DNA from 3 places in the Kitasatospora sp. NPDC059571 genome. Region 2 is predicted to be linked to each of the others. Evidence: riboswitches for the same ligand, from Rfam matches in the RefSeq annotation. Region 2 holds a riboswitch; each other region holds the start of a gene.

Region 1 (10,780 bases), on a different contig from region 2:
GTCGGCCTGTCCGGCCTCTTCATGGCGCTCGCCCTGCCCGGTGCCTACGGTGATCGCGGTGCACTCTTCGGCGCCGGCTACTGGGCCGCCCGGATCGTCCTGTTCTGGCTGCTGTGGCGGGTCCCCGGCGTCTGGCGCGGCCCGTACGGCGTGGGCGCCGCCGTCAGCGGACCGCTGATGCTCGCCGGCGGCCTGGTCGACGGACCGGCCCGCGAACTGCTCTGGGCCCTCGGTGCGACCTGCGACCTCGCGGCGCCGTTCGTGTTCCGCCGCCGCCTGGCCAAGGTCGTCTACCACCCCGCCCACCTCCCCGAGCGCTTCGGACTCTTCCTGCTGGTCGCCCTCGGCGAATCGATCGTCGGCATCGGCGCACCGCTGGCGGCGGGCCGGCTGCACCCCGCCCAGCTGGTGTCGGTGGCCACCGCGTTCGCCATCTCCTGTGCCCTGTGGTGGCTGTACTTCGGCTTCGCCTCGGAGGCCATGAGGTTCGCGGTGGAGACCGCCTCCTCCCGGCGCGACATGATCCGCTGGGTCTTCTCCTACGGGCACCTGCTGCTGATCGCCGGGGTGATCGCGGTGGCCGTCGGCTTCGGCGAGACGGTCGCCGAACCGGGGCGGGCGCTCGGCGTGGGCACCCTCGGGCTGCTCTACGGCGGCTGCGCCCTCTACCTGCTCTCCTTCAGCTACACCCGCCGGATGATGTTCGGGGTGATCTCGCCGACCAGACTGGCCGCAGCGGCCGTGGTACTGGCCCTGCTCCCGCTGATGGTTCGGCTCCCCGCCCTCGCGGCGCTGTCGGCCCTCGCCGCCGTCCTGATCGGACTCAACGGGCTGGAGCACGCCCGGGTACGACGGGCCGCCCGGACGCCCGCGGCCGGCCCCGACCGGTCCGAGGCCTGCCTCGCTCCGGACCTCGGCTGAGCTGCGGGGGCCAGCGAGGCGGTCCTTCGTGTCCGGACCTGCGATCGGTGGGCCGGCGCCCGGCTTTCGGTGCGCCGGTGCCCGGCGATCGCAGGACCGGTGCTCGGTGCGGGTTGTCGGTCGGGGTGTGTAGCGTTCAGGTTCGTAGGAAGTCGTACGTCGGAGGCGGCCGCTGCGCGGTGCGGCGCGGCCGGTGGGAGGTTAGTCGTGACGGATCTGGCTGAGGCGGGCGTGGGCGCCGGTTTCGAACTGCCCGAGAGCTGGCGTGAGGTGCTGGCGGACGAGGCGGGCAAGCCCTACTTCGCCGAGCTGGCCGCCTTCGTGGCCGCCCAGCGGGCCGAGCACCAGGTCTTCCCGCCGGCCGGGCAGGAGTTCTCGGCCCTCGCCGCGACCCCGTACGACAAGGTCCGCGTGCTCGTCCTCGGGCAGGACCCGTACCACGACGACGGCCAGGCGCACGGCATGAGCTTCTCGGTGCTGCCCGGCACCAAGACGCCGCCGTCGCTGCGCAACATCTTCAAGGAGCTGGACGCCGACCTCGGCATCCCCGCCCCGGACAACGGCTACCTGATGCACTGGGCCGAGCAGGGCGTCCTGCTGCTCAACGCGGTGCTCACCGTCCGCGCCCACGAGGCCAACTCGCACAAGGGCAAGGGCTGGGAGAAGTTCACCGACGCCGTCATCAAGGCCGTCAGCGACCGTGAAGAGCCCGTGGTCTTCGTCCTCTGGGGCAACTACGCCAAGAAGAAGCTGCCGCTGATCGACACCTCGCGCCACGTGGTCGTGCAGGGCGCGCACCCGTCGCCGCTCTCCGCCAAGCTGTTCTTCGGCAGCCGGCCGTTCTCGCAGATCGACGCGGCCCTGGAGCAGTTCGGCGCCGAGGCGATCGACTGGCGGATTCCGGACCTGAAGGCCTGACAGCCACGACGGCTCGGCGGGGGACGGACGAGGGCGTCCGGTGCGGTGGCAGCCAGGGGAGGGCTGCCATAGCACCGGACGCCGTTCTGTTTCAGGGGCCGAGCGGGGCCTGCTCGACGGACCGCAGGGCCCGTACGGCGTCGACCGCCCGCCGGCCCGCCGATGCCGACCGTCGCGGGCCCGCCCCGTTCGGCCGCGTCCCCGTCCGTCCGGGCGTCAGCCGGCAGCGCCGAGGAAGGTCTCCCAACCGCCGGTCGGGCCCTTGCCCACTCCGAGGGTCCGGAGCTTGCGGAGCGTGGACTGGTCCTGGACCTCCAGCCACTCCACCAGCTGCCGGAAGGACACCAGGCGCACGTCGGGCTTGCCCGCGATCGTCTTCAGGGTCTCCTCCACGGCGTCCATGTAGATGCCGCCGTTCCACTGCTCGAAGTGGTTGCCGATGAAGAACGGCGCGCGGTTGGTGGTGTACGCCCGCTCGAACCCGGCGATGTACGAGTCGCGTGCCTGGTTGCGCCACTCCGCGTACTTGGCGGGGTCGCCCTTGGTGGTGCCGTGCGACTGGTTGGCGAGGATGTTGTAGTCCATGGAGAGGACCTGGAAGCTGTGTCCGGGGAAGGGGATTCCCTGCAGGGGGAAGTCCCATATCTTGCCGTCCTGGACCTTCTGCGGCCATATCTGGAGCCCGCCCGGCGAGCTGGCGTCGTACTTCCAGCCGAGCTTCGCAGCGGTCGGCAGCAGGGTCTTCTGCCCCTCCAGGCAGGGCGTGCGGCCGCCGATGAGTTCCTTCTTGTAGTCGAAGGGCAGCGGGTCGACATCGGTGAAGCCGGTGTTCGTCCGCCACTGTGTGACGAAGCCCACGGCCTGCTGGATCTCGTTCTCCCAGTCCTCCGGCGACCACTTGTTGACGCCGTTGCCGTCGGCGCGGCTCGAACAGAAGTGTCCGTTGAAGTGGGTGCCGATCTCGTGGCCGGCCAGCCACGCCTGGCTGATCAGCTTGATCGTGTTGCGCACCGCCGTCGACGACAGGAACGGGATGTCGGACGCGCCCACGGAGTGCCGCGGGGGGTGGTAGAGGCTCGACTTCTCCTTGGGCAGGGTGTAGATGCCCGACAGGAAGAACGTCATCGAGGCCTTGTACTGCTCGGCGAGCTTGAGGAAGCGGGCGAACTGGCCGTCGTCCGTCGCGCCGGCACCGTCCCAGGAGAACACCACGAACTGCGGCGGCTGCTCGCCGGGCTTCAGCTTCTCCGGCTTGGGCTGGTTGGGCTGGGCGCCCGTGTCGGACGTCGATCCGTCGCCCAGCGGCGTCCCCTGGACCGGCTTGCCCGACCCGGCTCCGGCGCTGCCGTTTCCGCTTCCCGGGCCGCCCGAGTCCCGGGAAACGGAACCGGTGCTGCCACAGGCGGCGACTGCCCCCAGTGCCGCGGTGGCCGCACCGGCACTCAGCACAGCCCTGCGCGAGATGCTGCTCATGGTCTCCCCTACCGCATGGTGTCCGCGCGCTCGTGGGACGCACCGGCTCCCGAGGGGGCCGGTGCGACGCCGACAAAATCGGACAATTGATCTGTTTCGCTGCCCAAGGATGTCACGTCCGCCCTGTGGTCCCGCAACGCCGTTCTCATCCGATATTCATCACGCACGCGGGCCGGGGGCGGCTCCCGGGCAGCCCTCTCTGTTGCCGTCCTGAGACAGATCCCGTGGCCGCGCACGGCCGGCGAGGACGGGAGGCCGGGGATGGGGGGCGTCAGGCAAGCGCGAGGGCGCGGCGCCGACGCCGGACCAGGCGGGCCACCCCGGCGCTGATCAGGCTGGCTGCGGCGCAGGAGACGCCCATGCTCAGCCAGGCCGTGTTGAACCAGTGGCTGTTGAGCCAGCCGAGGCTGACGATGTATGCGGCCCAGACGACGGCCGCCAGCGCGGACCAGCGCAGGAAGACGCGGGACGCTGCGGGCGAGTGGCCGACGGCAAGATCGATGATGGTCCGTCCGGCGGGAACGAACCGGGCGATGATCACGATGAGGGCGGCGGCCCGACTGGTCCGCTGGGCGAGGCTCTGCTGGACGCGCTCCACGCTGGCGGCGAGCTCCGGACGGCGGTCCAGCCGCCGGCGTACGGACGGTGCGCCCCGACGGGCCAGCTGCAGCAGGAGGAGGTCACCGAGGAACGAGGCGACGGCGACACCCAGGCCCAGCAGGACCGGAGCCCCGTCCATGTCGGAGGTCCTGAGCACCGCGAGGATCACCAGGGTGCCGCTGGGCAGGAACGGCAGGAACGCGTCGCCGAGTACGGCGAAGAGCGCCAACGCGCAGATCCATGACGGTCCCAGTACCGCTGCGGCGTCCATCGTGGACCTCCCTCCAGACCGCCCAGGAGGAGAGCAGTGCTGCGAGGCGTAACGCTAGCGAGTCGACCTTTCATGCCGTGAAGCACCCCCCTGTGCTCAGCCTCACAGGAGGGCGCTCACCAGGGCATGCGGGGCAGGGACAGCCCTGCGATCGGATCGGCACAACCCCGGCCGCACCGCAGGAGAGAGGGGGGAATGGGGCGAGGGCCCGGGGGGGGGGGGGGGCAAACGGTCGGGAGGGGCCGTGCGGGTCGGCGGAGCCGGCCCCGGTGCCGGGGGACGGGTCAGGAGACGTCCCGGTCGGCGGCGGCCGCCGCCCGGTCGGTGCCGCCGTCGGGCAGCTCGGTGCCGGTCACGGCCTTGGCGTCGCCCGTCCGGTGCTGCGGGCCGTCGGCGTGGGCGCTGGGGGCGGTCAGCGAGGCGACGACGCCGACCGCGAGCGAGGCAAAGGCGAGCATGCTGCGCTTCTTCATGCCCTGCCCAACGAGCCGTCCGGTCCGCGGTTACGCGGCCGGCGCGGCGGCGCGGCCGGTGTAGCGTGCGGCCGATCGACCCGGGGCGGGCCCGGGTCCGCGAGGAGGCAGGGCGCCATGCCGTTCATCAACGTCAAGCAGCTGGCCGGCCGCACGCCGGAGCAGCGGGCGGAGATCGCCCGGGAGCTGACCGCCGCGTACACCCGGGTCACCGGCGTGGACCCGGCGGCGGTCTGGGTCCTGATCGAGGAACTGCCGGCGGAGAACTGGGCGGCCGGCGGCGAGACCTACGCGGCCAAGCGGGCGGCCGCCGCTGCCGGCGGGGCGGACGGCTCGGGCGGGACGGGCGAGGCCGGGCCGGCGGGCGGCTGACCGGGCCGCGGCCCGCCGGGGCGTCAGATCCCGTCGACCTTGAACGGGTCGTGCTCGGCCAGCAGCTTCTCCAGCCGGGCCTGGTCCACCCGCGAGGTGAGCTCGCCCGCGTCCTGGCGGTCGCGGACCACCTTGGCCAGGGTGAACGCCGAGGTCACCACGTACAGCAGGGCGACCGCGAGGAACGCGCGCATCCAGGCGCTCACCGGGAGGCAGGCGATGCCGACCGCCAGGGCGGCCAGCGCGAGGGCGAAGGACAGGACGGCCTGGACGTAGTACGCGGCCGTGGTGCGGGGCTGCATCGGTGCGCTCATGCCTGCAGCATCCCGGAGCGCCGGCGGCGGCACATGAGTACGGATACCCAAGTGCGCCGTCACCTCCCGTGACGGTCCCGGACCGGCCGCTTGGCAAACCGTCACAAATCGCCCAAGTCCCCCGAGCCCGGTGCAAGTCCGTAACCGAGAGCACTTGGAATCCGGGGGGACCTCGCATTAACGTTTGATAACGCAGCGCGGTCGGCAACGCCGTACCCGAACGGCACCGTGCGCGTGTCGCTCAATCCCGCGGACCACCCCTGCGGTGGACCCGGGAGCCGGGGAACCACGTTCCTTGGGGTGAATCGGCCGGGCCCTGGCCCTGCCGTAGGAGACCTTCCTGCTCCGAACCCGTCAGCTAACCCGGTCGGCGAGAGGGAAGGAAAGGAGTCCGCCCCCGTGGCGTCGACGACCTCGGCGGATCCCACCGCCGCACCCACCCAGCTCCTCGACCACCCCTGGGAGCAGGCCGATCCGGCCCGCCACCGGCTGCCCCGCCAGACCCGGGGCGGCAGCCCGCTGCTCGGTGTCACCGCGACCATGGCCGCCACCTTCGGCGCCGCCGGCCTGACCGCCGCCGCCGCGGGCCCGGCCGCCGCCGCGGAGCCCGCCGTGTCCGCGCCCGACGGCGCCCAGGGCGCCGCCGACCCCGGCCTCGCCCTCGCCGCCCGGATCCAGCAGCAGGCCGACACCCGGACGGCCGCCGAGGAGACCGCCCGGCTCGCCGCCGCGCAGGAGGCCGAGGCCCGCCGCGCCGCCGCTGCCGTCCAGGCACCCGTCGCCGCCCCGGCCGCCCGCCCCCGGACCGACGCGCCCTCCGCCCCCTTCGCCGCACCGCTGTCCGGCTTCTCGCTCGGCGCCGTGTACGGGCCCGGCGGCTCGCACTGGGCCGCCCTGCACACCGGGCTCGACTTCGAGGCCCCCGCCGGCACCCCGGTCACCGCCGTCGGCGACGGCACCGTCACCTCGGCCGGCTGGGCGGGCTCGTACGGCTACCGCGTCGTGCAGACCCTGCCCGACGGCACCGAGATCTGGTACTGCCACCTCGCCCGGCTCGGCGCCACCTCCGGCCACGCCCCCACCGGCACCGTCCTCGGCGCCGTCGGCGCCACCGGCAGCGTCACCTCGCCCCGGCTCCACCTGGAGATCCGCCCGGGCGGCGGCGCGCCGACCGACCCGCAGCCCTGGCTGCAGGCCCGGGGCATCCGGGTCTAACCCGCTTCCGGCCCGTCCACCTGCTGCCCGGCGGGCGCCCAGCCGTCCGGGAGCGGGCGGCCCTCAGCGAGCGCCCGGTCCTCCGCGTACGCGCGGAGCTCCTCCGTGCCCGGCTCCGGCGCGAGGTCGGGATACTCCGCGACCAGCAGCTCCGGCAGGCCGGGGACCGTCCACTGCCCGCACAGCCACAGCGCGGCATCCTCGGCGACTGCCTCGAACTCCTCGAACCCGCCTGCGAGTTCCTCCGGCATCGGCTCGCCCATTGCGGTCAGCGCGGCCAGGTTCCGGTAGCTGCGACGCATCAGCCCGTGCTCCAGCAGCCGCCGCGCACCGTCGGTGGCCATGCCGATCGACAGCAGGTGCGCCCGGCTCCACAGCAGTTCCGCGTCCGGGCCGGCCACCGCGTCCAGCTCGCCGCCGTCCACCAGCGCCGCGTACGCCGCGACCCGCTCCTCGGGCGAGAGCTCGCGGAACGCGTCCAGCCAGGCCCGCACCGCGTCCCAGTCGCCGGTGTGCACGCCGTGCGCCTCCAGCAGCAGGGTGTACAGCCGCGGCCAGGTCAGCAGCTGGGGCCGGCGCAGCAGCGTGGTCAGCAGCTCGCCCTGCCACTCCGCCTCCGCGTGCAGCCGCTCCTGCCGCTTGGCGTTCAGCCGGCGCGCCCACCGCTGACGGTCGATCAGCAGCCGCACCGCCGCGCCGTACGCCGCGGGATCCCCGACCGGCTGGACGTACAGGTGCAGGCGCTCGTGTAGCAGCTGCTCCAGCACCGCGGACCCCAGCTCGGGGAAGCCGTCGTGCAGCGGGGCCCCGCCCAGCTCCAGCAGGGTCAGCACCGTCCGCAGCACGTCCTCGGGCACCGGCTCCAGGCCCTGCCCGTCCGCCCAGGCGAGCAGGTCCTCGGTGCGGGTGTACGGGATGAGCTGCAGGTCTTCGTCATTCACGTCCCGTACCGTAGCCGCTGCACCGCGGCCCCGCGCGGGAGGAGCCGACGGGCGACCGGTCGGGGGTAGGGTCGGCCGGCATGACACCCGAACAGGTCCCGTCGGTGCGGCCGGTCCGGCTGACCGGCCCGCGCCTGGCGATCCGCGAGTTCCACCTCACCCCGCAGGACGTCGACGGGCTGCACGCCGTCTTCGGCGATGCGGAGACCGCCCGCTTCCTGCCCTTCGAGCCGCGCGACGCCGAGGAGTGCGCCGACCAGATCGAGCTGTACCTGGAGGAGGCGGAGAAGCGGCCGCGCACCGTCTACCGGCTCGCGGTCACCCTGCGCTCCGACGGCCGGCCCGCCGATGCGCCCCCCGTCGGCCAGGCCGTGCTCGGGCTCGACGGCGACCGCGCCGGCACGCTCGGGTACGCGCTCCGCCGCGACCTGTGGGGCAACGGGTACGCCGGGGAGATCGTCGCGATGCTCTGCGGGCTGGGCTTCGGCCGGCTCCGGCTGCACCGCCTCGCGGCCCGGGTCGACCCGGCGAACACCGCCTCGGCCCGGGTGCTCACCCGAGCCGGATTCCACCTCGAGGGCCGGATCCGGCACGACCTCTTCCTGCACGGCACCTGGCACGACTCCGACCAGTTCTCGCTGCTGGAGGACGAGTGGGTGGAGGAGGCCGCAGGGCAGGGGTAGGGCCAGCCCCACCCCGGACTCGGCAGCAGGCTCCATTCCGCCGGTCCCCCCGGCACCGGCACTGTGGAACCGTCAGCAAAGGACGAGACCGAGGGGCCGAGATGAGCACCGGCACACTGCACCGCACCGCCCACGACGCGTGGCCCGCCGGGCCCGGCACCGGGGCCCGCCGCCCCGGCTTCCTGCGGGCGCCGTTCTCCGCAGCCACCTACCGCGAGATCGGCTACGTCCTGACCGGCCTCCCGCTCGGCATCGCCGGGTTCTGCCTGGCCGTCACCGGCGTCGTCCTGGGCGCCGGGCTGGTGGTCACCGCCGTGGGGCTGCCGGTGCTGGCGCTGCTGCTCACCGCGGCGCGCGGCTTCGGCGCACTCGAGCGCCACCGCGCCCGCACCCTGCTGGGTGCGGAGGTCGCGGCGCCCGCCCCCGTCCGCCCGGCGCGCCGGGGCGTCTGGGGCGCCGTCACCGCCCGGCTCGCCGACGGGGCAGGCTGGCGGGCCGTCCTCTACCAGGTGCTGATGTTCCCCTGGGCCGTGCTCGGCTTCGCGGTGACCCTGACGTTCCTGATCACCGGCTGGGTCCTCGCGCTCTACCCGCTCTACCACTGGGTCTTCGCCCGGTACACGGACTGGCCCGGCTACCGCGTCTACGACTTCACCACCGACGCCGGGCGGCACTACGCCTACTACATCACCTCGCCCGCGCAGATCGCCGGCGTCTCCGCGGTCGGCCTGCTGCTGGTGCTGGTCACGCCGTGGCTGGTGCGGGGGCTCACCGGGGTCAGCCGGGTCGCCGTGCGCGGGCTGCTCGGGGCCCGCTGACCGGGGGCGGGCGCCGGGGGCCGTCCGCCCCGGCCCGGATGGCGGCGGCCGTGGGGCCGTGGTCCGATGAGGCGGTACCGCCGCCTGCCGAGAGGGGCCGCCGTGCCCGGCGCAGCACCGCCCGCCACCCTGGTGACCTCGCGCCCGCTGGACGAGTACTGCGCGGTCTTCGGACTCACCCGGGCCGTCCTCGGACGGCTCCCGGGGCCGGTGCTGGACTGCCCCGGCGGGGCGGCGGGCCTGGCCGCCGAGGCCGACCGGATCGGCTGCCGGGTGATCGCCGCGGATCCGCTGTACGCGGTGCCGGCGCCCCAACTGGTCTCCCTCGCCCGGGTCGGACGGGAGACCATGGCCGCCGCGATGCGCGACCGCCCCCGGCTGTACGCCGCCCCGCGCCACGTCCGGCCCGACAAGTACCTGCGCAGCTGGGACCGGGCCCGCCTGCTCTTCTCTGCCGACCGGGCCGCCAACCCCGGCCGGTACGTGGCCGCCGAACTGCCCCGGCTGCCGTTCGCCGACGGCGCCTTCGCCCTCACCCTCAGCTCGTACCTGCTGTTCGCCTACCCCGACCTGTTCGGCCCGCAGGAGCAGCTGGCCGGCCTGCTGGAGCTCGTCCGGGTCACCGATCCGGCGGGCGAGGTCCGGGTGCACCCCCTGCACGACGGCTCCGGGCGGCGCTGCCCCCACCTGGGCGCACTCCGGTCCGGGCTCGGCCGGGAGGGGGTGGCCAGCGAGATCCTGCCGGTCACCGCGGGGGGTGTGGCCCGCCGCGTCCTGGTGCTGCGGGCGGCCGGTGCAGCTAGGGCTGTCCGCCGGGCCCGGGTGCGCTGACCCCGCCGCCGGCCGGCGCCGTGCCGGCCGCACCTGCCGCAGGTCCGTCCGGGCCGCCGGCCTGGGCCGGGACGGGGGCCGGCAGCCGGCCGAGGACCTCCTCGGCGACCGAGCGGCGCCGTGAGTACGGCGGCACGGTGCGGGTGTTGCGCAGCTTGTAGGCGACCGCGGCCCGCAGGGCGGCCCGCTGGTCGGCGCCGAGCCCGGGCAGTCCGGCCAGCTCGCGCGCGGCGAGCAGGGCCTGCAGCAGCTCGAACGGGGACAGGTGCCGATCGATGGCCGAGACGACCAGGTCGACGAGGGCCGGGTCCGGCCGTCCCTGGACGAGGGCCAGCGCCTGGACCCGCAGGCCCTCCACCCCGGTGTCGAAGAGCTCCCGCACCTGCGCGGGGCTGAAGTCGAGCGACCCGGCGGCGATGACCGTCTGGTTCACCGAGTCCGCCAGGGTCTGCCGGTCGGCCGCGGACAGTGCGCGGGCCAGCAGCAGCCGGGTGACCAGCCAGCCGGACAGGAAGCCGGCGACGGTGAAGTAGACCGCGACCGCGGCGGCGATCCCGGCGGCCCCCGGGCCGTCGCCGAGTGCCGGGGCGAGCTCCGCGCCGAGCTCCCGGAGCCGGTGCGGCAGCGTCCCGATCTGGGTCAGCCCGGCGCCCAGCAGGATCTTGGTCAGCCAGTCGGAGACCTGTTCCAGATTGGTGTTGGGCGCGTAGCTCGCCGTCGAGGTGGCGGACCGGTCGTCCGGATGGGCGGCCGCGCCGCTGGTGAGCAGCCGCGGAATGCCGAACAGGAAGCCCAGCAGTCCGCCGCCGACCGTGAAGGTCGCCGCGACCAGCAGTCCGCCGCCCAGCGCCGCCGCCGGGTGCCCGCCCGCCAGTGCGTACAGGGACAGCCCCGCCACGCCCGCGCCCAGCACCCCGGCCAGCCCGTACTTCACCGCGGGCACCGGCTGC
Region 2 (10,780 bases):
GAGAAGTACAAGGAACTGCTCGCCAAGGGCTGGGGCCCGGTCCGCGTCCTGATCGCCGCCGCCCAGGCGCACGGCGACAAGGTGCTCGGCCCGCTCTACACCGAGCTCGGCACCCGCTTCCACAACCAGGGCCTGCCGAACGAGCGCGCCACCATCGAGGCGGCCCTGGAGGCGGCCGGCCTGCCGGTCGAGCTGGCCGACGCGGCCGACACCGACGCCTACGACGAGGCCCTGCGCGCCTCCCATCGGGAGGGCATCTCGCTGGTCGGCGAGGACGTCGGCACCCCGGTCATCGCGGTGGACGGCCCCGACGGCGACCGGATCGCCTTCTTCGGCCCGGTGGTCACCCCGACCCCGCGCGGCGAGGCCGCCGCCCGGCTGTGGGACGGCACCGTCCTGGTGGCGTCCACCCCGGGCTTCTACGAGATCAAGCGCACCCGCACCGCTGGCCCGTCCTTCGAGTGAGGCCGGCCCGCCGGCCCCGCCGGTAGCACATGCGCGCGAGGGGCGCCGGGGAGAACCCCGGCGCCCCTCGTCGTGCGCGGCCCCCTGAGGGAGCGCCTACGCCTGCGCGGTGCGCCGCCGGTTGGCCACCCATCCGGCGACGGCCAGCGCGGCGGCCAGGCCGGCGGTGAAGTAGAGCTGGATGCGGTTGCTCTCGTCGAGCAGCATCAGCGCCAGCACCCCGAGGATCCCGGCGAGCGCGACCCAGGTCAGGTACGGGAAGGCCCACATCCGCACGCTCAGCTGCTCCGGGGCCTCGCGCTCCAGCCGGCGCCGCATCCGCAGCTGGGCCACCGCGATGAACGCCCACACCACCAGCACGGCCGCGCCCACCATGTTGAGCAGCCAGGTGAACACCGTCTCCGGCCACCAGTAGCTGAGCAGCACGGCCAGGAAGCCGAAGGCCGAGGAGGCCAGCACCGCCCGGCGCGGCACCCCGCCGGCGGTCTTCGCCAGCGCCCGCGGACCCTGCCCGCGCTGCACCAGCGAGTACGCCATCCGCGAGGAGCCGTAGATGTTGGCGTTCATCGCCGACAGCAGGGCGATCAGCACGACCACGCTCATGGCCTGCCCGGCGCCCGGGATGCCCAGCGAGTCCAGCACCGCGACGTACGGGCCGGGCGAGAGCACGGAGGACGAGTTCCACGGGACGAGGGTGACGATGACCGCCATCGAGCCGACGTAGAACAGCGCGATCCGCCACATCGCGGTGCGCACCGCGCCCGCGACGCTGCGCCGGGGGTCCTTCGACTCGGCGGCGGCGATGGTGACGGTCTCCAGACCGCCGTACGCGAAGACGGAGGCGAGCAGACCGGTGACCAGGCCGGTGGTGCCGTGCGGGAGGAAGCCGCCGTGGCCGGTCAGGTTGGCGGTGCCCGGGGCGTGGCTGCCGGGCAGCACGCCCAGGACGGCCAGCACGCCGATCACCAGGAAGGCCGCGATGGCGGTGACCTTGATCGCGGCGAACCAGAACTCGAACTCGCCGAAGTTCTTCACCGCGGCCAGGTTGCTGCCGCAGAAGAAGGCCATGAAGACGGCCACCCAGACCCAGAGCGGCACGCCGGGGAACCAGCCCTGCATGACGTGCGAGGCGCCGATGGCCTCGGCGGCGACGCCGACGCACAGCAGCGTCCAGAACATCCAGCCGACCGTCACCCCGGCCCACGGCCCGATCTCGCGTTCGGCGTGCACCGAGAAGGAGCCGCTGGACGGGCGGGCCGCCGACATCTCGCCGAGCATCCGCATGACCAGCATGACCAGCACGCCGGAGAGGGCGAAGGCCAGCACGATGGACGGGCCGGCGGCCGCGATGCCGGCGCCGGAGCCGACGAAGAGGCCGGCGCCGATCACGCCGCCGAGCGCGATCATGGACAGGTGGCGCGGCTTGAGGCCCGGGGCCAGCCGGCCCTCGGCGGCCGGCTCGGCCGGCCGCTCGCGGGTGGGCGTGGGGGTGAGGGTCGTCATCAGGCGTGGTCCAGATTCGTCGGATAGCGGAGCGAGTTGTCCACTATTCGGCATGGGTGGTGGACACGCCAAGGCCGGCCGCTGTGAGTTCGGAATCCGGACGGATCCCTCACCCAGCGTCACCGGATCGCCACGGGCGAGCGGCCCGCCAAGGGCATCCCAGCAGGCCGGACCCCACAAGAGGCCGCCCTGACGCTTTGTCGGGTACCGCGCCGTCCGGCCGCACCCGACCGCGTAGGTTCACGAGTGTTCACAAACGATCCGTCATGCCCGCCGAGCCGAACCGGAGCCCTCCCGATGGCCACCGCCACGCCGATCACCGGCACCCCCGTCCTCGCCGACCTGCTGCCCCGCGCCACCACCCGACTCGGCGCCCAGGCCCGCGAACTCGCCCTGGTGGCCGGCGGCGCCGCACTCACCGGCCTGGCCGCCCAGCTGTCGCTGCCCGTGCCGGGCTCGCCCGTCCCCGTCACCGGCCAGACCTTCGCCGCCCTGCTGGTCGGCACCGCCCTCGGCGCCCGCCGCGGCATCGCCTCGCTCGGCCTCTACCTGCTGGCCGGCCTCGCCGGACTCCCGTGGTTCGCCGACGGCACCTCCGGCTGGACGATGCCCAGCCTCGGCTACGTCCTCGGCTTCGTGCTCGCCGCCGGCCTCACCGGCGCGCTCGCCCGCCGCGGCGCCGACCGCAGCCCGCTGCGCACCGCCGGCGCCATGCTGCTCGGCAACCTGGCGATCTACGCGGTCGGCGTGCCCTACCTCGCCGCCGCCCTGCACCTCCCGCTCGCGCAGGCCGCCGACCTCGGCCTCTACCCCTATCTGGTGGGCGACGCGCTGAAGGTCCTGCTCGCCATGGGCGCCCTCCCGCTCGCCTGGAAGCTGGCCGGCCGCACCCGCTGACTCCCCGCCGCGCGCCTCCCGGGCCCCCTGCGGCCGCTCGGGAGGCGCGCGTGCCACACTCGTGCCATGCGCGTGTACCTGGGCTCCGACCATGCCGGATACGAACTGAAGAACCACCTCGTCGAGTGGCTGAAGGGCGCCGGCCATGAGCCGGTCGACTGCGGCCCGCACATCTACGACGCCGAGGACGACTACCCGCCGTTCTGCCTGCGCGCCGCCGAGCGCACCGCGGCGGACCCGGAGGCACTCGGCGTGGTGATCGGCGGCTCCGGCAACGGCGAGGCCATCGCCGCCAACAAGGTCAAGGGCGTCCGCGCCGCACTCGCCTGGAGCGAGCAGACCGCCGCCCTCGGCCGCGAGCACAACAACGCCAACGTCATCTCGGTCGGCGGCCGGATGCACACCGTCGACGAGGCCACCAAGTTCGTCGAGATCTTCCTCAACACCCCGTACAGCGGCGAGACGCGGCACACCCGCCGGATCGAGATGCTCAGCGAGTACGAGACCACCGGCGAGCTCCCGCCGATCCCGGCCCACCACCCGCAGGGCTGACCGACCGTTCGCCGCGCCGCCGCACGGGCCGTCAGGCCCGCTGCGGCGGCCCTCGTCAGAACCCGTGCGGCAGCCACGGCGCCACGTCCGAGGCGAACGCCCGGGAGGCCGGCGCCAGCTCCCCGGCCCGCAACTCCACCACCCGGCCCGCCGCCGCCAGCGCCGCCAGGGTCGTGCCGCCCAGGAAGACCGCGCCCAGATCGCGCACGTCCAGCGCCAGGCCCGCCGCGTCCTCGGTCCGCCGACAGGTCGCCGCCCCGCCCGGGCCCGCGCAGCGCAGCCGCCACCGGCCCGCGTTCCACGGACAGAACGCGTCCGCCACCTCCAGCACCACGTCGACCGGCGCCGCGTACCCGCGCAGCTCCAGCGCCGCACCCACCTCCACCGGCCGGACGTAGAGCGCGTCCGAGACCCGGGCGTCCAGCCGCCGCACGTCCGACACCAGGTGCAGCAGCGGGTCGTCCACCGGCCGGTCCCCGGCGTACACCGACTCCACCAGGTCCAGCTCCAGCAGGTAGCGCCACAGCCGCGCGTACACCCGAGGCGCGACCGCCTCCACGTCCCGCACCCGCGCCCGGCCCACCGGGCGGCCGTCCTCCGCCCAGCCGCCCTTCACCGCGTACCGCGCGTACCCGAGCAGCCGCCCGGTGCCCGGCTCCTCGGCGAGCACGCACTGCAGCGGCGACCAGCCCTCCCGGCCCGCCGCCTGCAGCCGGGGCAGCTGCTCCCAGCCCGGCCGCCGCTCCAGCATCCCCGGCCGCAGCGGCACCAGGCCCGCGTACAGCTCCTCACAGGCCGGCAGGGACTCCAGCGGATCGGCCAGCCGCAGCCGCACGCCCGCACCGTCCGCGTCGAGCGCGACCTCCCGGCAGGCGGCCGTCACCGCCAGCCGCCAGGTGCCGCGGCCGAAGCCGAACCGGCCGTAGATCCCGGCCTCCGACGCGGTCAGCACCGCCAGCGCCTCGCCGCGCCCGCGCACGTCCGCCAGCAGCCGCCGCATCAGCACCGTCAGCCCGCCCCGCCGACGGTGCGTCGGCAGCACCCCCACCATCGTCACCCCGGCGCAGGGCACCACCGCCCCGCCGGGCACGGCCATCCGGAAGCCGAACGAACCGCCGCCGCCCACCGGCAGCCCGTCCTCGCAGATCACGAACGAGCGGTCCACCTCGGTCAGCGCCTGCCACAGCTCCCGCTCCTCCGCGGGCTCCTCGGCACCGCCGAAGGCCACCTCCAGCCGGCGGTACCAGCCGTCCCACTCCTCGGCGGCCAGCGGACGGACGGTCAGATCGGGCAGGTCGTCGGCACTCATGCCCCACAGCTACCACCGCCCAAGCAGCCGCCGCGACCGACATTCCGGCCCGGCCCCGCGCACCCGTCCGGGCCCGTCCGCCCCCCGGCCGCCCCTACGGCGCACGGGCGCCTCCGCACGCCCCCGCACGGCCCACCGCGCCGCCCGTGCGGCCGCCAGGCCGAAACACGCCGGGTCGGGGCGCCGATCCGGCGCCCCGCGGACCCGGCCGTCGACGCCGACCCGCACCGGTGGATAAGGTCGGACCCCATGGCTGGCCGCACGCCGGGCAGAACGCCCCAGACGACTGCGACGGGCCCCACCGCGAGCGCGGCCGGGGAGCCCGCCGCCACCCGGCTGCGCACCAGGGCCCACCGGATCCGCCGCCGGCTGCGCCGTACCGGCGTCGACTACTTCCGCGGCGCTGCCCCCGACTGGCTCGCCTTCGCGCTCTTCCTCGCCGCCGTCCCCGTCCTGGTCGCCCTCAACGTCTGGATCCCGGCCTGGGTCCCGCCCACCGCCCTGGTCCTGCCGGTGCTGGCCGGCTCCCTGCTGCTGCGCCCGGCCACCCTGGTCCTGCTGTACGCGGCCGCCGCCGTCGGCCTGTCCACCGAGTCCCTGATCCACACCGGCGAACGCGTCGCCAGCGACAACCCGCAGGCCTACGTCTACGGCGTCACCCCCGGCGCCGCTCTGGTCGTCGGCGCGGTCGGCGTCGCCGGCCTGCTGCTCGCGCAGTTCCGCAGCCGGGTCGGTGTGCCCTGGCGCGGCGGCGGCACCATGCTGTTCGACCTCCGCGAACGGCTGCGCGTACAGAGCCAGGTGCCCAAGCTGCCCGAGGGCTGGTTCGCCGACATGGCGCTCCGCCCGGCCGGCGGCCAGTCCTTCTCCGGCGACTTCGTGGTCGCCGCCCGCACCGGCCCGGGCCGCCGGATGCTGGAGGTCGTCCTGGCGGACGTCTCCGGCAAGGGCATGGACGCCGGATCGCGCGCCCTGCTGCTCTCCGGCGCCTTCGGCGGCCTGCTCGGCTCGCTGCCCGCCCACGAGTTCCTGCCCGCGGCCAACGGCTACCTGCTGCGCCAGGACTGGGACGAGGGCTTCGCCACCGCCGCCCACCTGGTGCTCGACCTCGACACCGGCCAGTACGAGCTCCTCTCCGCCGGCCATCTGCCGGGCATGCAGCGCCTCGGCGGCAGCGGCCGCTGGGAGCTGCGGGAGTGCGCGGAGGGCCCGCTGCTCGGTATCTACGACGGCGCCAAGTTCGAGGGGGTGCGCGGTCGGCTCGACCGCGGGGACGTCCTGATGCTCTGCACCGACGGGATGGTCGAAGTCCCCGGCCGGGACCTCGCGGAGGGCATGGACCGGCTGATGGGGGAGGCCGACCGGCTGGTCGCGGCCGGTTTCCGCGGCTCGGCCGGGCGCCTCATCGAGAAGGTCGCCAAGGACGTCAACGACGACCGGGCCGTACTGCTGGTCTGGCGTCAATAGCGCTGCCGGCGCACGGTGTCAAGACCCTGGCGGTGATCTTCGGCCAATCCTCCGACCCCGCCGCCCAGTCGATCACGGGCCGCCGGCCCGGCCGGCCGCCGATCCCGGCCCCTGTGGACCGGCCCTGCCGACGCCCCGTCAACCTCGCTCCGCTATCGTCTCGGTCGGCGGAAATTCGTCTCACATGGCAGGATCTTCGCGTCGTGCACCCGGCAAGTCCTTTACGCAGTCGGCACGAACGACCACACTGAGTCCGGGAGGGCCGGTGACGCCGGGGGATTTGGGGGGCAGCGTGCGCGGCGGGAAGCATGCGGTACGGCGCGGCGGGGCATCTCCATGACGGCGGGATCGGCCGGTCAGTTTTCAGGGACGGTCGGCGCTGGCCGCAGGCCGGCTTCGACACGGGGTTCCGCCGTGAACTCCCGGCAGAGTTTGAGGAAGTGAGTTCGGGTGGCCTTCTCCGTCTCCGCGTTGTTCCTGTTCGGCGTGATCGTCGTGATCTTCATCCGCAACAAGCAGTTGAAGACCAGCCACGCGATCATCGCCGCCCTCTTCGGCTTCATGGTGAGCCAGTCCACGGCCGCGCGGCCGATCCAGGACTTCCTCAACCAGCTCGCGAAGACCATCTCGTCCGTGGCCAGCTGAACCACCGGGCCGCACCGCCCGTCCGCCGGGGCCGACCGGCTCAGGACGGGCGGCGGTCCGCGCGCGGCCGGCGCCAGCGGTCCAGCAGCCCGCGGCGCGGTGCCTGCACCGGTGCCGCCGGGACGTCCGGGCCCGCCCCCGCGGCGGCCGCCGGGTGCGCCACCGCCCCGGGCTCCGCCGCGTCGTCCGCCACCAGCAGGACGAACAACCGCGCCCAGCAGAGCCGTTCGCCGCGCGGCCAGGCCAGCGCGCGCAGCGCCGCGGACGCCCGCTCGGAGACCTCTCCGGCGACCCGCACCTCGGCCACGTCCGCGCCCAGGCGCCCGCCCAGGAACAGCTTCACGCCCGTCACCCCGGCCGCCCCCGGCCCGGCCAGCTCCGGCAGCAGGGCCTCGGCCAGCTCCGGCAGCACCTGGTGTCCGGCCAGCCAGTCCGCGAGCCGGTCGCTGCCGAAGCCGAACACCGCGGCCGGCCCCTGCACCGCCTGCCAGCCGGGCAGCAGCTCGGTCCGGTAGTGGTCGCCGTGCTCGCCGCGCCCGTCCTGGAGCTCCACGACCGCGGCCGCGGTGGTCGTCGCCCACATCCGGACGGCGCTCTCCAGCTGCTCCTCCTCGGTGCGGCCGAGGCCCGCGGTGCAGTCCCAGACCACCCGGCCGTCCGCCCGGCCGAGGTCGAGGACGTATCCGAGGTCGACGTGCCCGGACTGGCCGGCCTCGCCGGCGTGCTCCCGTACCGCCACCGCGGTCGTGCCCGGGCCCCGGACGACGCTGCCGTCGACCGTGAAGTCCCGGCCGAAGCGCGCCATCTCCCGGACCACACTGCGCTGGATGACATCCAGCCGCTCCTGCGGGCGCACCCCGTGGCTCCTCACCCGGCCGCCCGGCGGGGGCGGCTCGACAACGGTCGAACATCTGGACGCGGCGAGGCTATCGGCCGGGCAGGTGGCCGGGGAAACCGGGCGCCCGGCGGGCCGGGGGAGCCCTGCGGGGTACCCCGAAGCCGGTCGTCGAACCCCCGGGTGACCAGCGTCACCGGCCGGCCCATGATCCGTGCCCGCCCGCGACCGGCCGCGCACGGAAGGTGCCCGAACTCGGCAAAAAGCCATGATCCGGACACTTAGGGTCATTGGGTTGATTGCGCTCCGCGTACCCGTGCCGAGCGGAGAGTCACCCGCACCGTGATCGTCGCCGGGCGCCGCAGGCCCGGGGCTTGCCTCGAACGTGCCCGATCGGTTTTCCTCGAGTCCTGCCCGGCAATCGCCAGGGCGAGCCACCGGGCGGAACGCCGAGTCCTGCCGCCGTCCGGGGCCACGCACAATCTGTGCACGGCAGGAGCGGGGGACCCAAGGTAAGTGCCGCGCCCGGTAGTTCCGGGACGGCTTGGGGTGAAGTCGCGTCAGCGACCGGGCGAACTCCCCGCCCGAACCCGACAGCTCACCTCGCAGGCGTCGGAGAGGAACAACTCCATGTCCGTTCTGGGCACCCGTCTGTCCCGTCTCGCCGTCGCCACCGGTGTGGTCACCGCTGCCATCGCCATCCCGGCCACTGCTGCCAGCGCTCACACCACCCCCGCGCCTGCCGCCAAGGCCGCCGCGCCGGTCGCCGCTGCTCCGGCCGCCGCGCACTCCGAGGCTCCGGCCAAGGCCGCTGCCGCCACCTACAAGGTCGTCGGTGGCGACACCCTTTCCAAGATCGCCAACGCGCAGCACGTCGACGGCGGCTGGAAGAAGCTCTACCAGGACAACCGCCAGGTCATCGGCGGCAACCCGAACCTGATCTTCCCGGGCCAGCAGCTCTCCGTGGCCGGCCACGCCGCCGCGCAGGCCCCGGCCGCCGCCCCGGCCCCGGCCCAGAAGCCGGCCGAGGCCGCCAAGCCGGCCGCCGCGCCGAAGCCCGCCGCCGCGCCGAGCACCCCGAAGCCCGCCGCGACCACCCAGGCCGCGAAGCCCGCCGAGGCCGCCAAGCCGGCCGCCGCCGCCTCCGGTTACGTCGCCCCGGTCTCCGCGCCGCTGGGCACCCCGTACCACAAGGCCGGCTCCAACTGGTCCTCTGGCTACCACACCGGTGTCGACTTCGTCGTCTCCACCGGCACCTCGGTCCACGCCATCGCCTCCGGCACCGTCGTCGAGGCCGGCTGGGGCGGCGCCTACGGCAACAACGTCGTCATCAAGCACGCCGACGGCAAGTACTCGCAGTACGCCCACTTCTCGGCCCTCAAGGTCTCGGTCGGCCAGACCGTCTCCGCCGGCCAGGTCATCGGCCTCTCCGGTGCGACCGGCAACGTGACCGGCCCGCACCTGCACTTCGAGGTCCGCACCGGCCCGGCGTACGGCTCCGACATCGACCCGGTGGCCTACCTCGCCGCCCACGGCGTCCGCGTCTGACGCACCCGCGCCACCCGAAGGCCCGGCCGGACCAGCTCCGGCCGGGCCTCGGCCGTGCCCGGCAGCCCGGCAGCCGACCGGCGGTCACCGCCCGGCCCGGACCGCCGGCCTGACCCCCTCACGGCCGGACCGGGCATCAGGCCTCCCGCCTCTACCAACACGCCGCCGACCGGCCGAACGTTCCTGGTCGCGGCCCTGCTGCGGCCTACCGTCGCAGGCACGACACCCCCGTCGTCGCGGAAGGAACGTTCATGCACCGAGGCCTCAAGCGCACCGCCGTCCTGCTCGCCGTCGCCGGAGCCGCCTGCCTGCCGGCAGCGAGCGCCGCCGCGACGCCGCAGCAGCGGATCATCGTCATCGGCGACAACAACCAGGTCGCCGGCGACGACATCTTCAACGCCGGCCACGACAACACGGTCGGCTCGAACGACGGCGGCAGCTCCACCGCCCGCGGCTGGCTGGACATCGACGCCGTCGCCTCCGCGGTCACCCGCCACTACCTGGGCTGACCGGCCCGCACGACCCCGCCGGGGCGCGCGGCACCCGTGCCCGCCGTCCCGGGCGGCGGCGTCAGAACGGTGCCGGGCCGCTCCCGAGGATCGCCAGGCTGCGGTGGCCGGCCCGGTACTCGACGGCAGTGAAGCGGCCGCTCCCGTCCGCGGTCAGGATCCGCGGCGACCCGTGGTCGAACAGCTCGTAGAACGCGGGATCCGCCTCCCGGGCCGTGATCACACCGCTCCAGCCCACCGACCCCTCGGAGCGGGTCCGCACCAGGTCGGCCCGGACGCACAGCTCCTTCCCCGCATACCGAACGGTCGCCGGTCCGCTGTACCAGTCGACGACGTCCGCGGCGGCGACCCGGGTGCGGGAGGCGAAGTCGTGCGTGTCCCGGCACCTGCCCGCGGCGGGTACCTCCGCCGGGTCGGGCCGTGCCCGATCCCCCTCGGCCAGGCACGTCTCATGGACCAGCCGCAGCAGCACCGCATATGCGTGATAGGCGCGGACCGCGGCCAGGACGTCGGCGTCCGCCCCCTCGGCCAACCGGTCGATCCGCACCATGAGCTGGTCGAGATACGCCAGGACGTCCACGGGCGCGGGCCGGAAGACCCCCTTCTCCACAAAGTGGATCACCGTCGTCGTGTACTCGTCGGCCACCGCCAGATCACCGTGGATCTCCGCGAACCCCGCACGCCCGCCGCGCGGGAACGGCATCGCCCGCCACAGCGCGTACGCATCCATGAACTCGATCACTTCCCACCCCCGAGGGACGACACCGGCCTTTGCCCGGCGATCGCGACGGCCATGGTGCTGTGCAGGGGCCGTGAACGCCAGCAGATTGAGGGACCACTTCGGTGCCACGAAGGACGACTCCTGGTCCGGGGCAACCGTCCATTTCACGACCACGGACCTGGCTGCCCTCAAACCGGGCCGGGTCCCGTATTACGCCGGGTGCGACGAGCGGACCCGGACGGCCCGGCATGCCGTTGTTCCCCTCTCGGACTTCCGTTCCACGGCCTGCGCAGACCAGGAATGGACCACCCGGCCCGGCCGGAGAGAGC
Region 3 (6,994 bases), on a different contig from region 2:
GGAGAGTCAACTCTCCGGGGCCGCCCCGTCGTTGCGTCCGATCAGGCGCGAGTCCTCAGCCCTCCTGGGCGCGGTGCGGCGGCTCCCCGGTGCGGTGGGCGTCGGCGGCCTCGCCGGCCCTTGCCTCGGTGCGCCGGCCGCGGGCCAGGTAGTCCAGGACGACGAGCTCGATCGCGTCCTGCGGGCTGCGCGTGCCGGACAGCAGCATCACCTCGATCGCCTGGTCGGCGTCCAGGGTGACGGTGACCTTCGCCATGGTGGCTCCCTCTCCTCGGGTCCGTCAGGAGGATAGGGCGTCCGCCGCCGTCCGCGCGAGGGCAGGCCGAAGCCCCCGGGGCCGAGCGGCCAGCCCCGGGGGCTTCGGTGGAGAGGGGTTCGACCTCGGTACGGGTCAGATCCGGCCGGCGAAGTCCGGGGCCCAGTTCGCGATGGTCTGGGTGCGGACACCGGCGCTCGGGTTGGCCGCCTCGACGTACTTGCCGTCGCCCACGTACATGCCGACGTGGTAGACGCCCGAGTTGGAACCGTTGTTGGACCAGAACAGCAGGTCGCCCGGCTGCAGGTTGTCCAGCGAGACGCGGGTGGAGAAGTCGGCCTGGTCGGCGGCGACGCGCGGGATCGCGATGCCGGCCGCCTTGTAGGCCGCCTGGGTCAGGCCGGAGCAGTCCCAGCCGCCGTTGCCCGTGCCACCGTAGATGTACGCCTGGCCGACCTTCGACAGGGCGAAGTTGACCGCGGCGGCCTTGGAGCCGGTGACGGCCTTGGCGGCGGTCGTGGTGGTGGTGGCCGCGGCCGGGGCGGCCGTGGTGGCCGGCTTGGCGGCGGTCTGCGCGGCGCCGCTCTGCGCGGTGGCGGAGCCGCCCAGCGACAGCTTCTGGCCCGGGTAGATCGAGTCCGGGCCCTCGGTCAGGACGGACTTGTTCAGGTCGTAGAGCTTCTGCCAGCCGCCCTGCACGTGGTTGGCGGTGGCGATGCTGGACAGCCAGTCGCCGGCCTTCACAGTGTAGGTGCCGCTGTGGCCCCAGGAGCGGTGCTGCTTCCAGGACTTGCCGCTCTGGGCGGGCTTGGCGTCCTGCGAGGCGGTGGAGCCGGTGCTCGGGGCGGCGGGCTTGGCGGCCGGGGTGCTGGCGGCCGGAGCGGCCGGGGCCGGGGCGGCGGCGGTGCCGCCGGGGTTGATCGCCGGGGCGGGGCCGCCCTTGGTCAGACCGGCCTGGATGGAGCAGACGGGCCAGGCGCCGGGGCCCTGGTCGGCGAGCACCTTCTCGGCGATGGCGATCTGCTGGTCCTTGGTGGCCTGGTTCGCCTGCGGGGCGTAGGTGTGGCCGCCGTAGGCCGCCCAGGTGCTGGAGGTGAACTGCAGGCCGCCGTAGAAACCGTTGCCGGTGTTGATCGACCAGTTGCCCGAGGACTCGCACTGGGCGACCTTGTCCCAGGTGGCGACCGAGGCGGCGTTCGCGGTGCCGGCGGTCAGGCACGGGATCGAGAGGCCGATGCCGACGACGCCGGTGGTGGCGAGCAGGCGGCGGGTGCGCTTGGAGTTGATGGACAGCATGAAACAGCGTTCCTCTCCCACGCCTGCGAGGTGAGCTGTCGGATTCGGGCTGGAGTTGCCCGGCCGCAGCTACGGGCACGTCGGAATCCGACGTGTCCGCGCATGCGGCTTCACCCCAAGCCGAGGACCGGTGCTGGACCGGTCCCGGGCGACTTACCTGGTTCCCCCGCCCCTGCCGAAGTGCGTTTCGCTTTGCCAGCCGGCCCGCCGGCAGGACTCGGCGTTCGGGGCGACTGGGTCCGTGTGACCACGAACGTGGGAGGACATTAGACAGACTTAAGTTCAAACCGCAAACATGTGTGACGCCGATCACGCGTGATCTTGAATGAATTCATGATCGATTTTTCCCGGCGATTGTGATCGCGTCCGGCCGCTTCCGCACAATCCCCTTGAATGCAAAGCCGCTTGTTTATGCTTCAGGCGGCGGGGCCGGCCGCGGCCCCGGGGGAGGGCTTGCCGATCATGAAGCACCGTGCCGTGCCGCCGGCCGGCGTGCCGGGGCCGCAGGTCCCGCGCCGGGGGGGGGGGTGGCGGCGGCTGCTCGGCTGGCTCGCCGTGCCGGTCGTCCTGGCGGCGGTCGGCGGCGAGGAGCTGATCCGCCGCACGCTGGTCTCCGGCGAGGCCGCCGTGCCGCCGCTCCCGCACCCCGCCGGCGGGCCCTCCACGGCCGCGGAGAGCCGCCCCGGGGGCCTTCCGGAGGCCGGGAGCCCCTCGCCCTCCCCGCTCGACCTGACGGGCCGCCGCTGGTCCGACGCGGGCGGCTGGGGCGGCGCGGTGCCTGGCGCCCGAACCGCCGTCAGGATCTCCGACCGGGTGCTGCTCGACACCGACGCCGCCGTGGCCTCGCTGCTGATCGAGCCCGGGGGCTCCCTGGTCTTCGCCCCCGAGCGCAGCCTGACCCTGGCCTCGGCCGGGAACGTCGAGGTCCGCGGCACCCTCGCGCTCGCCCCGGCGGGCAGTGCGGTGCACACCCTGCACTTTCCCTCCGTGGACGAACGGAGCTTCGTGGGCGGCGGCATGACGGTGGCCGGTACGGACACCGGGCTCTGGGTGACCGGCGCCGGCTACCTCCGGCTCGACGGCGCCGCCAAGACCGCCTGGGTGCGGGCGGCGACCGCACTGCGGGCCGGCGACACGGCGATCACCCTGGCCGCCGTCCCCGCCGGCTGGCAGGCGGGCGACGAGCTCGCGGTGACGCCCACCGGACCCCCCGAGGGCGACGACTTCTCCACCCGATACGATCTGTGCACGATCGGACGGGTCGACGGCCGGACGGTCACGCTGACCGCCCCGCTCGCGAACGCCCACCCGAGGGTCGCCGTCGGCGCCGGCCTCGCGCTCGGCGCCGAGGTGCTGAACCTCACCCGCAGCGTCCGGGTCGAGGGCACCGCCCAGGGCCGTGCCCACGTGCACGTCACCAGCTCCCGCCGGGCCGACGTCCGGCACGCGGCACTGCGCTGGCTCGGGCCGCGCACGCCCGGCAAGGACACCTTCGCGGGGGCCCGGGTCACCGAGCCCGTGCTCGGCCGCTACGGCCTGCACTTCCACATGCTCGGCGACGCCTCCCGCGGCACCGTCGTGGAGGGCGTCGTGGTCCGCGACACCGGCAGCCACGCCTTCGTGCCGCACGCCAGCCACGGCATCACCTTCCGCAGCTGCATCAGCCACCAGACCTGGGAGGACGCCTACTGGTGGGACGGGCCGGTGGACACCCGCACCCCGCAGACGCCGTCCGACGACATCACCTACGACTCCTGCGTGGCCTCCCGCACGGTCTACGAGCCCGCCGAGCGCGGCTACCGGCTGACCGGCTTCGCGCTCGGCGCCGGCACCGGGGGCACCGCCCGCGACTGCGTGGCCGTCGGCGTGCAGGGCGCCACCGGGGCCTCCGGCTACGAGTGGCCGGAGACCAGCGAGGGCGTGTGGACCTTCGAGCGCTGCCTCGCCCACAACAACGCCCGGAACGGCATCTTCGTCTGGCTCAACGCCCAGCACCACCACACCGTCGGACCCTTCGTCGCCTACCACAACGGCGGCTGGGGCATCGAACACGGCGCCTACCTCAACGACTTCGACTACGGCCCCGGCGTGCTCTACGGCAACGCCGCGGGGGGCCTGGCGGTGCACGCGCTGGGCCGCGACCGCGGCACCGTCTTCGACGGCCTGCTGATCGACGCGGCCGGGCGGTCCGACTACGCCGTCGTCACCGCCAAACACCAGCTGGCCGGCGAGAGCGTGACGATCAGCCGGTGCCGGCTGACGGGCTATCGGAAGGCCGGTGTGGCCTTCCGCGCCACCCCGGACGGCAAACCGGACGACATCGCCGTGCTGGACTGCTCGTTCGACGGCAACGAGGTCTGGCTCGACCCGGACTCCGCGGACGGGGCGAGGATCGTGCTGCGCCGGGCGGGCGACCGGCAGGCCGTCCGGCTGGCCAAGGACGGCCCCGGCGAGGCCAGGCCGCAGTGGAACGCCACCGCCTCGCCGGAGGCCGTGGACACCCCGCCGCGCGCCGTGGCGGCACCCTCGGTGGCCCTGCGGGACGCGGCGGCCGCCACGACCCGGCTCAAGGTCTGAGCGGGCTTCGGGCGTCGGGCTCCGGGCGTCGGGAGCCGGGCGGCGGGCTTCGGGCGTCGGGCTCCGGGCGTCGGGCTTCGGGCAGCAGGCGGAGGCCGGTATCGCTGCCCGGCGACGGCGACGGCGACGGCGACGGCGCTGGCGACGGCACTGGCGACGGCAGTGACGGCGACGGGTGCGGGTGGACGGCCCGGTGCGGGAGGACGACGAGGGGGGGCGCGCCTGGGGGGGGGGCGCGCGCCCCCCCGCGGTGCGGCGAGCGGCGCCGGTCAGCAGGCGGTGGCCAGCTCGCGCCTGGGCAGCGTGCGGGGCACCACCGCGACCACCCGGCTGCCGGCGGCCGGGTGCAGGTCGACCCGGACCTTCAGGCCGGCGGCGCGGGCCAGCACGGCGGCGACCACGGCGGCGGCCGCCGCCGAGACCAGGCCGCAGGCCAGCAGGCCCAGTCGCGGGCCGTACTGGTCGGTGACCCAGCCGACCAGCGGGGCGCCGATCGGGGTGCCGCCGGTGAAGACGAGGACCAGCAGGCCCATCACGCGGCCGCGCATCTCGGGCTCGGTGGCCAGCTGGAGCGCCGAGTTGACGGAGGTGTTGAAGGTCAGGCCGAAGACGCCGATCAGAGTCAGCAGGACGGCGAAGGTCCAGTAGCCGGGTGCGAACGCGGCCAGCACCTCCAGGGCGCCGAAGGCCAGTGCCGCACCGACCAGCCGCCGCAGCCGCGGCGCGCCGCGCCGGGCCGCCAGCAGCGCGCCGGTCAGCGAGCCGACCGCCATCGCGGTGTTCAGCAGCCCGTACTCGCCGGCGCCCACGTGGAAGGTGTGGGACGCGAAGCCGGCGAGCAGGGTCGGGAAGTTGAACCCGAAGGTCCCGATGAACCCGGCCAGCACCATGGGCCAGAGCAGCTCCGGCCGCTCGCGGACGTAGCGCAGGCCCTCGCGGAGCTGGCCGCGCTGCCGGGCGATCGGCGCGGTCGGGCGCAGTTCGCTCTCGCGCATCGCCAGCAGGCCACCGATGACCGCGGCGAAGGACAGCGCGTTCACCGCGAACGCCCAGCCGCTGCCGACCGCGGCGATCAGCAGGCCGGCCACGGCCGGGCCGACCAGCCGGGCGGTCTGGAAGTTGGCGGCGTTCAGGCTGACCGCGTTGGCGAGGTCCTTGGGCGGGACCATCTCGCTGACGAAGACCTGCCGGGCCGGGTTGTCGACCACGGTCACCAGGCCCAGCAGCAGTGCGAACAGGTAGACGTGACCCGCCGTCACGACGCCGGTGACGGTGAGCACCGCGAGGCCCGCGGCGAGCAGGCCCATCGCGCCCTGGGTGGCGATCAGCAGCCGGCGCTTGGGCATCCGGTCGGCGAGCACGCCGCCGAACAGGCCCAGCAGCAGCATCGGCAGGAACTGCATCGCGGTGGTCACGCCGACCGCGAACGGGCTGCCGGTGAGGCTGAGCACCAGCCAGTCCTGGGCGATGCGCTGCATCCAGGTGCCGGTGTTGGAGACCACCTGGCCGACGAAGTAGTAGCGGTAGTTACGGATCCGCAGGGAGGAGAACATCCCCCCGGGCCGGGTGAATCTCGCCCCGGTGGGGCTCCCCGGTGCGGGGGCGGACGCGGCGGTGGGAGCCGCCGCGGGGCGTTCGCAGGGGTCGTCGTCGCCGGTGCCGGGCAGGCCCACGGGGGCGGGTGCCTGGCTCTCGGCGGCGGCAGCGCTCGCGGCTGTCGCGGCTGCGGTGAGGTCGTCGGTACGGGTGGCGGCGGCGCTGGCTGCGGCCGGCGGTGTCACGTGGTTCTCCCCTCGGGGCGCGGTGGCGGGCAGGTGTGCCCCCGCGCGGCTGGTGATGCTCTTCGTTCCTGCGGTGATGCGGTACTCCTTCTTCCGGGTGCCGTGGGATGTCGTCCGCGGGCGGGCCGCGGGCCGGGCGGTGCGGTCGGGTCAGAGGTGGGCGAGCTTGTAGAGCGCGGGCGCGGCCGCACGGACCAGCGCCCATTCCTCCTCGGTCAGCCCTTCGGCCAGGTCGGCCAGCCAGGCGTTGCGTCGCCGACGGCTCTCCGTGAGGATCGCCTCGGCCTGCTCGGTGCTGCTGACGACCACCTGGCGGCGGTCGTCCGGGTGCGGCTCGCGCCGCACCAGCCCCTTCTCCTCCAGCATCGCGATGATCCGCGTCATGGACGGCGGCTGGACGTGCTCGCGCCGTGCGAGCTCGCCGGGCGTCGCCCTGCCGCAGCGGGCAAGGGTGCCGAGCACCCCCATCTCGGTGGGGCTCAGCGACTCCTCGACCCGCTGGTGTCTCAGCCGGCGGGCAAGGCGCATCGTGGACGACCGCAGCTGGCTGACCGCTGCGAGATCGTCCTCGGACATCTCGGGCATGGTCCTTAGACTATGTCATTACTCTCGCTAAGGAAAACAGGATTTCGATCACACCCCGGGGCGGACCCCGGGGCTGGTCCCTCAGCCGGCCCGCCGGCCCGCTGCCGCCGGGGGCCGCGCCCGCCCGCCGCACCGGCATGCGACCCCGCGGTGACCGGACGGTGAACCCGGTGCACCCAACTGCGGGGCGCATGTGCGGATGGTGCGGAGCAGGCCTGGACATCGCGTCAGGGCTTGGTGACGGGGCGATGCGCCAAACGTGAAGTACCGCAGGTGACCTGCGAGTTCACTGAATCTACCGGCGTTGCCCATGATCGGAGGGGGTCGCTAGGGTGCCCATTGTCAGGAACACAGCACGCCGGCACTGTGCGCCCCCAACTCCGTCCTGGGAGTCCCCTTGGGTCACATCCACCACGCTGTCTACGGCTGGGTGACACCGGCGATCTCGTACCTCGTCGCGTGCCTCGGCGCCCTCGTCGCGCTGCGCAGCACCCGCTGG

What was found. A riboswitch is a leader RNA that binds a small molecule or an ion and turns the genes downstream of it on or off. The one in region 2 is predicted to bind cyclic di-AMP.
Region 1: it holds a riboswitch for cyclic di-AMP, as region 2 does, so the genes downstream of both, ACFV0G_RS07625 (M23 family metallopeptidase) here and ACFV0G_RS02395 (peptidoglycan DD-metalloendopeptidase family protein) in region 2, are expected to answer to the same signal.
Region 3: it holds a riboswitch for cyclic di-AMP, as region 2 does, so the genes downstream of both, ACFV0G_RS30075 (transglycosylase family protein) here and ACFV0G_RS02395 (peptidoglycan DD-metalloendopeptidase family protein) in region 2, are expected to answer to the same signal.

The regions. Positions count from the first base shown of each region.
Region 1 covers NZ_JBHWBW010000041.1:5,951-16,730, forward strand. The annotation lists gene ACFV0G_RS07590 (low temperature requirement protein A) at 1-921, shown strand, start outside; gene ACFV0G_RS07595 (uracil-DNA glycosylase) at 1,129-1,839, shown strand; gene ACFV0G_RS07600 (hypothetical protein) at 2,056-3,312, opposite strand; gene ACFV0G_RS07605 (DedA family protein) at 3,584-4,183, opposite strand; gene ACFV0G_RS07610 (hypothetical protein) at 4,468-4,656, opposite strand; gene ACFV0G_RS07615 (4-oxalocrotonate tautomerase family protein) at 4,774-5,028, shown strand; gene ACFV0G_RS07620 (YiaA/YiaB family inner membrane protein) at 5,052-5,342, opposite strand; cyclic di-AMP (ydaO/yuaA leader) riboswitch at 5,571-5,730, shown strand; gene ACFV0G_RS07625 (M23 family metallopeptidase) at 5,742-6,557, shown strand; gene ACFV0G_RS07630 (hypothetical protein) at 6,554-7,498, opposite strand; gene ACFV0G_RS07635 (GNAT family N-acetyltransferase) at 7,579-8,181, shown strand; gene ACFV0G_RS07640 (sensor domain-containing protein) at 8,283-8,999, shown strand; gene ACFV0G_RS07645 (hypothetical protein) at 9,102-9,830, shown strand; gene ACFV0G_RS07650 (hypothetical protein) at 9,799-10,780, opposite strand, start outside.
Region 2 covers NZ_JBHWBW010000007.1:26,862-37,641, reverse strand. The annotation lists gene ACFV0G_RS02435 (DsbA family protein) at 1-465, shown strand, start outside; gene ACFV0G_RS02430 (amino acid permease) at 562-1,968, opposite strand; gene ACFV0G_RS02425 (biotin transporter BioY) at 2,266-2,865, shown strand; gene ACFV0G_RS02420 (ribose-5-phosphate isomerase) at 2,932-3,417, shown strand; gene ACFV0G_RS02415 (GNAT family N-acetyltransferase) at 3,473-4,726, opposite strand; gene ACFV0G_RS02410 (PP2C family protein-serine/threonine phosphatase) at 4,976-6,193, shown strand; gene ACFV0G_RS02405 (hypothetical protein) at 6,644-6,838, shown strand; gene ACFV0G_RS02400 (DUF6348 family protein) at 6,879-7,694, opposite strand; cyclic di-AMP (ydaO/yuaA leader) riboswitch at 8,139-8,298, shown strand; gene ACFV0G_RS02395 (peptidoglycan DD-metalloendopeptidase family protein) at 8,304-9,221, shown strand; gene ACFV0G_RS02390 (hypothetical protein) at 9,473-9,730, shown strand; gene ACFV0G_RS02385 (hypothetical protein) at 9,792-10,472, opposite strand.
Region 3 covers NZ_JBHWBW010000376.1:6-6,999, forward strand. The annotation lists gene ACFV0G_RS30070 (hypothetical protein) at 56-256, opposite strand; gene ACFV0G_RS30075 (transglycosylase family protein) at 392-1,552, opposite strand; cyclic di-AMP (ydaO/yuaA leader) riboswitch at 1,558-1,747, opposite strand; gene ACFV0G_RS30080 (hypothetical protein) at 2,015-4,129, shown strand; gene ACFV0G_RS30085 (MFS transporter) at 4,399-5,802, opposite strand; gene ACFV0G_RS30090 (MarR family winged helix-turn-helix transcriptional regulator) at 6,061-6,495, opposite strand; gene ACFV0G_RS30095 (MHYT domain-containing protein) at 6,893-6,994, shown strand, end outside.